2 regions of the Streptomyces sp. NPDC090499 genome follow, and region 1 is predicted to be linked to the other one. Evidence: riboswitches for the same ligand, from Rfam matches in the RefSeq annotation. Region 1 holds a riboswitch; the other holds the start of a gene.
The links. Region 1 has a riboswitch for S-adenosylmethionine ahead of ACIQVL_RS37175 (putative leader peptide). Riboswitches for the same ligand answer to the same signal wherever they lie in the genome.

Region 1 (3,016 bases):
GAGCCGCGGCCAGCTCCTCCCGGCCGACGGAGTCGTGCGGTGCACGCTCCCGGTGGACGAGCCATTCCACCTCGACGCCGACGCTGCGCGGCGGGCCCGTCTTGAAGCAGACCCCCTCGACCAGCGCCTCCGCCTGTCGTTCGGTGACGGCGGGGCCGTCACCGCCGCACTCCGGTGAAACCGACATCCGGGAGCCTCCTGAGCCGCCTCAGGGCCGTCGGGGATCCGACGTCCGGTACGCGTACCGCTGTGCCTGCTGTCAGAGTCCGCCGTCCCGCCCTGTCACGACAAGAGCGCACTTTCCAGACGACCGGCCATGGCGTCCGGACCTTCGGCACCCCGCAGCGGGCGACTCGGCAGGACGCGGGCGGCAGGCCGGTGTCGCGGGGTTCCGCCGGCGCCGGTTCTCGGCCGGGGTACACGGGTGACACGTCAGGCCCCGCCGCGGTGCGGCCGACCGTGGTCCGGCGAGGCCCGTCGGGACGGACGCCGCGGTCGTGGCTCGTCAGGTGCGCCTCTGCTCCGAGAGCGCCTTGGTGAAGTGGGTGACGGGGCGTTCCACCCGCTCGCCGTCGAGGGTGATGTCGACCGCCTCGTTGTAGAACGCGAGGAGCCCCTGGACGGCGCCGACCGCGGGCAGCGGGTCCGGGTAGCTCCAGACGACGTTCGGCGGGACGTCGCCCTCGCCGCGCCACGACCAGTACTCGGCGGTGCCCTTGTACGGGCAGCCGGTGTGGTGGTCGGTGGCTTCGAGCAGGTCGAGGCGGACGTCCTCGCGCGGGACGTAGTAGCGGGTGGGCAGGCCGGTCTCGAAGAGCAGGACCGGCCGACGGGTGTCCGCGACGACCGTGCCGTCGATCTCGACCACGAGGTGCCGGCTGCTGGGGATGGCGTCCACCCGCTTGTGCGGGTCGCGGGGGTGGACGAAGATCTCTTCCTCCTCCTCGTACCAGTGGTCGAGGCCCCGGCCGACGCGCCGGAACCACTCGAAGGCGATGTGGTCGGCCAGGTCGGCCGCCGGGAAGGTCCAGGCGGCGTTGGCCAGCAACTCGCCGTCGACCTCGACGTCGTAGAAGATCCGCGAGCCGGTGTGGGTACCGGTCGGCGGGTTCTTCGCGGGACGCAGGAGTTCCTCGCGCACCTCCGCGCGCGGGAACGCGTACAGCGGCACGGGAACACCCGGCTCCCAGACAAGGACGGGGTGCCGGCTGTCGACGACCGTGACGTCACCCTTGCGGCCGCGCACCCAGCGCTCGCTCGGCTCCCACAGGAGCCCCTCGGGGGTGGTCCGCACGGCTCGCGCGGTGGGGAATGTGGTCATGACCGGCTCTCCTTCGGGCTTGACACGCGGTGACTTCGGCGACGTAGGGGCGTTTCTCCCGCCAGGCGGCGAACTGCCGGAGCGGCCGGAGAACCAACCACAGGTACTCCCCGACGCTGCCACGGGCACGCTCCCACACCGAGACGGGTTCGAAGCCGGAGCCGTCCGGGTCGGCGAAGGCCGGCAGGGGTGCCACCGCCCGGTGCCGGAGGCGGGTCCAGGTGTTCGCGTTCCCCGGACAGGGCGTCACGTGACGGCATTGACGTACGCCAAGATCGATCCGTAGCATCGCCAACGGCATTGAGTGTCAGCGTCAGGCCCTGGCTCGCTGACCGGCAACCCTCCCGCGCGGTGGGGTGCTCCAGGTGAAAGCCCGGCGGGATCACCGATGACTCCCGCAAGCGCGTGGCCCCGTGACCGGGGCCGGAGACGGGGAGGTTCGACATGCGGCACAGCGATGACTCCGCTGCTTCCCCCGCCGACGCCACGGCGTACTCCCGGCTCGCGCGCCGGCGCCACATCGACCTGAAGCGCTCGACCAGCTGCCTCTGTCGGGCCTGACCGGCCCGGCTGCCGCCGGCTGACGTTCCGTCACCGGTCCCGGCCCCTTCGCGCCGTTCCCTCCCTCGCCGCCGGTTCCCGGCGTCGTCCGCATGCCAAATCCCCTGTCTGCACAGCGCATCCCCGGCCGGAGTCCCGATCCGCCGGGGCCGCACACACCGTCATGCCTCCGCGCATCCGTGCGCGGTCGTGCCCCGGTGACACGAGTAGGAGAAAGCCCTCCGTGACTGCACTTCCGGATTTCAGACCCTCCCGATGGGCGCCCCTGGCCGCGCTCCTGACCACCAGCGTCCTGCTGACCGCATGCGGTTCGGGCGACGACGGCTCCGGCGGCGGAAGCGGCCGGGCGAGGTCCGGCGGCACCCTGACCTTCGCGGTGGGCTCCGACGCCGGCTGCGTGGACCCGCAGCAGGTCGCCGGCAACGACACCATCTACTCGGTGCGCCAGATCGTGGACTCCCTGACCGACCAGGACCCGAAGACCGGCAAGATCGTGCCGTGGCTCGCCAGGAGCTGGGAGATCAGCTCCGACGCGACGACGTTCACGTTCCATCTGCGGCCGGGCGTCACCTTCAGCGACGGCTCGGAGCTGACCGCGCAGGTGGTCAAGGACAACTTCGACGCGGTGCCGGGCCTCGGCGCCCTGGGCACCCTCGCCGAGGGCTACCTGAGCGGCGCCAAGAGCACCACCGTGGTCGACCCGCTCACCGTCAAGGTCGCCTTCAAGCAGCCCAACGCCCAGTTCCTGCAGGCGACTTCGACCCACTCGCTGGGGATCGAGTCCTCGGCGAGCGTCAGGAAGAGCCCGCAGCAGAAGTGCAGCGACGGGGTGGTCGGGTCCGGGCCTTTCGTGCTCAAGCAGTACGTGCAGAACCAGTCGGTCACCCTGGACAGGCGCACCGGCTACGACTGGGGCTCCTCGCTCTGGTCGAAGCAGGGCGCGGCCTACCTGGACAAGCTGGTGTTCAAGGTCGTGCCGGAGGCGGGCGTACGGGCCGGCAGTCTCCAGTCCGGGCAGGTGGACGCGATCAGCAGCGTCGGCAAGGCCAACGAGGCGTCCCTCAAGGGCGGCCAGGTCACCCTCCGGAGCCGCGCCAACCCCGGTGTGGTGTTCGGCCTGGGGCTCAACAACGC
Region 2 (3,016 bases), on a different contig from region 1:
GCAGTTCGGCGCTGATGGACTTGACCTCGGAGACCTTGATCGTGGTCTGGGTGGCGGCGCCGTTGGAGACCTGGCCGATGACGACCTCGCCGGTCTTCGCGGCGGAGGTGGTGGTGGCCGCGTCGCTGTCGCCCCCGCAGGCGGCAAGCCCGGTGGCGAGGGAGGCGACGGCGGTGGCCGCGGTGATGCCTCTGAGCAGGCTGCGTCGGGTGAGGAGCGTGGGCATGGCTGTCCTTCGTGAGGTGATGAGAGAGGTGACGGGGCGGGTGAAAGGGGTGGTTCAGAGGACCTTGCTGAGGAAGTCCCTGGTCCGCTCGTGCTGCGGGTTGTCGAGGACCTCGGAGGGCGGGCCCTGCTCGACGATCCGGCCGCCGTCGATGAAGACGACCCGGTCGGCGATCTCGCGGGCGAAGCCGATCTCGTGGGTGACGATGACCAGGGTGGTGCCGCTGGTCGCCAGGTCCTTGATGACGGCGAGGACCTCGCCGACGAGTTCGGGGTCCAGGGCGGAGGTGGGCTCGTCGAAGAGGATCACGCCGGGGCGCAGGGCGAGCGCACGGGCGATGGCGACGCGCTGCTGCTGGCCGCCGGAGAGCTGCCGGGGGTAGGCGCCGATGCGCTCGCCGAGGCCGACCCGTTCCAGGAGTTCCTTGGCCAGCGCCTGGGCCGCGGGCTTGCCGAGCTTCCCGGTGGCGGCGGGGGCGGCGGCCACGTTGTCCAGCACGGTCAGGTGCGGGAAGAGGTTGAAGTTCTGGAAGACGAAGCCGATCCGGCCGCGCTGGGCCAGGATGGCGCGCTCGCTCAGCTCCTTGAGCCGGCCGCTCTGCCGCTTCACCCCGATCGGCTCGCCGTTGATGCTGACGTGGCCGCGCTCGGGCTTCTCCAGGTGGTTGACGACCCTGAGGAGGGTGGACTTGCCGGAGCCGGACGGGCCGATGACGACGGTGACCTCGCCGGGGCGGATGGTCAGGTCGATGCCGTCGAGGACGCGGTGGGCGCCGTACCACTTGTGGACGCCGTGGATCTCCAGGGCGGCGGGGGCCGTCTCCAGGGTGTCGGTGGTGGTCATACCGCGGCCTCCCGGCGGATGCGGGCGCGCAGTTCGGTGAGGCCGGCGCGCAGTTTCTGCAGGGGGGTCGGGGGCAGCGCGCGGGTGGCGCCGCGGGCGTAGTACCGCTCCACGTAGAACTGGATCACGGAGACGACGCTGGTCAGGATCAGGTACCAGACGGTCACCACGAGGAGCAGCGGCACGATGTCGCCGGGGTAGGTGGAGCCCATGCTCTGCGCGGAGCCGAACAGGTCGAGCAGCGAGACGTAGAAGACCAGCGAGGTGCTCTTGATCAGACCGATCAGCTGGTTGACGTAGTTCGGGGTGATCGACCTGAGCGCCTGCGGGAACACGATCTTCCGGAACTGGTAGCCCTTGGGCAGGCCGAGCGCCGCGGCCGCCTCGTGCTGGCCCTGGTCCACGGAGAGGATGCCGCCGCGGACCACCTCGGCCGCGTAGGCGGCCTCGTTGAGGCTGAGGCCGATGACGGCGACGACCATGTCGGTGGCGAGCTTCGACTCGTCGAAGGAGAAGAAGGCGGGCCCGAAGGGGACGCCGATGCTCAACGTCTTGTACAGGGCGCTGAAGTTGTAGAGGAAGAGCAGGACCACGATGAGCGGTATGGACCGCAGCGCCCACACGTAGGTCCAGCTGACCGCCCGCAGCACCGGGCTCCTCGAGAGCCGGGCCAGGGCCAGGAGGATGCCCCCGAGCAGGCCCAGCACCGCGCTGTAGGCGGTGACTTCGAGGGTGATGGCGAGTCCGTCGAGGATGGTCGGCCGCAGGAACCAGTAGCCCCAGCGGTCCCACTGGTAGAAGGGGTTGGTCACCAGTCCGTGCACGAACTGGGCGGCCAGGACCAGGACGACGGCGGTGGCGATCCACCGTCCCGGTCTGCGCAGCTGCTGAACGCGCTGTGCGGCGAGGGGCGGTGACGGTTCGTCGGCGGCGGGTGCCTCGGGGGCGGCGATCGTGGCGCCTGGGGGTTCACTCATGGCGGGCTCCGGCGGAGTCGGACACCCACGTGTCCCGCGGCGGGGGCCGCGCACCGGGCCGTGTTCGGGCACGGCGCGGTGCGCGGAGGCGCGCGGGGCACGGGGCGGGGCGGACGGCGGCACACCGGACGGCCGGTGTCTCGACGGGGACGCTGGGGTGCGAAGCTGCGGGGAACCGGCGGAAAGGCCTGGTCAGACCCGACAGCGGGCACAGCCCGGTGCGGTACACGCGCTACACAGGGCGCTGTTGACACGGAGCAGGTCGACGGCGCGGTCGGCGACGAGCGGGCTCGGGTACGGGCGTACGCAGCCGTCGGCGCGGCGCTGGGCCGTGCTGGAGGCTGCGTACATGTCCGTCACCTGTCACTGTCGTGCCGGCCCCGAGGGGCACTCGCGCTTACCGAATCGTCGCTTGCCGAAACGTCGTCGGTCCGGTCGTCACCTGGGGCACCCCACCGCGGTGCGAGGGTTGCCGGTCAGCAAGCCAGGGCTTGACGCTGACGCTCATGACCGTTCTGGTCCGCAAGTAACGCAGTTGCCCGAACGAATGTCAACGCCTGTCCGACTGGCGAAACGGTTCGGGCCGCTCTCACCTGCGCGGACAGCCGGGTGCGTCCGCCGCGTGGCCCGCCCAGTCCAGGATCTGGACGGCCGCGCCGGCGGCCTCCAGGCCCTGGCAACGGCCGTGGTGGCGGCGGGCGATGCCGTCGAGGTCCAGGTGGGTGCCGAAGGCCGGGTGGGCGGCCAGCCGGCGGGCGTAGGCCCACAGCGCCGGGTGGCCGGCGACGGCGTGCACCGCGGCGGCGTCGAGGTGGTTGCGGTGCACGGTGTCGAGTTGCACCAGCGCCACCCACAACTCGATGTCGGCGGCCGTGAGTTGATCGCCGACCAGGAACTCGGCCCCGGTCAGCCGGCGCTCCAGCTCGGCCAGGGCCGCGAGCAGCACCGCCAGCGCCTGCGGGTCGCCGCC

Region 2: it holds a riboswitch for S-adenosylmethionine, as region 1 does, so the genes downstream of both, ACIQVL_RS20575 (amino acid ABC transporter permease) here and ACIQVL_RS37175 (putative leader peptide) in region 1, are expected to answer to the same signal.

Annotation. Positions count from the first base shown of each region.
Region 1 is NZ_JBIVXP010000014.1:15,414-18,429, reverse strand. Features, by position in the region: gene egtA (ergothioneine biosynthesis glutamate--cysteine ligase EgtA) at 1-187, opposite strand, end outside; gene ACIQVL_RS37180 (DUF427 domain-containing protein) at 506-1,321, opposite strand; SAM riboswitch class IV at 1,618-1,731, shown strand; gene ACIQVL_RS37175 (putative leader peptide) at 1,766-1,882, shown strand; gene ACIQVL_RS37170 (ABC transporter substrate-binding protein) at 2,106-3,016, shown strand, end outside.
Region 2 is NZ_JBIVXP010000005.1:281,504-284,519, reverse strand. Features, by position in the region: gene ACIQVL_RS20585 (ABC transporter substrate-binding protein) at 1-226, opposite strand, end outside; gene ACIQVL_RS20580 (amino acid ABC transporter ATP-binding protein) at 281-1,069, opposite strand; gene ACIQVL_RS20575 (amino acid ABC transporter permease) at 1,066-2,046, opposite strand; SAM riboswitch class IV at 2,435-2,558, opposite strand; gene ACIQVL_RS20570 (glutathione S-transferase C-terminal domain-containing protein) at 2,636-3,016, opposite strand, start outside.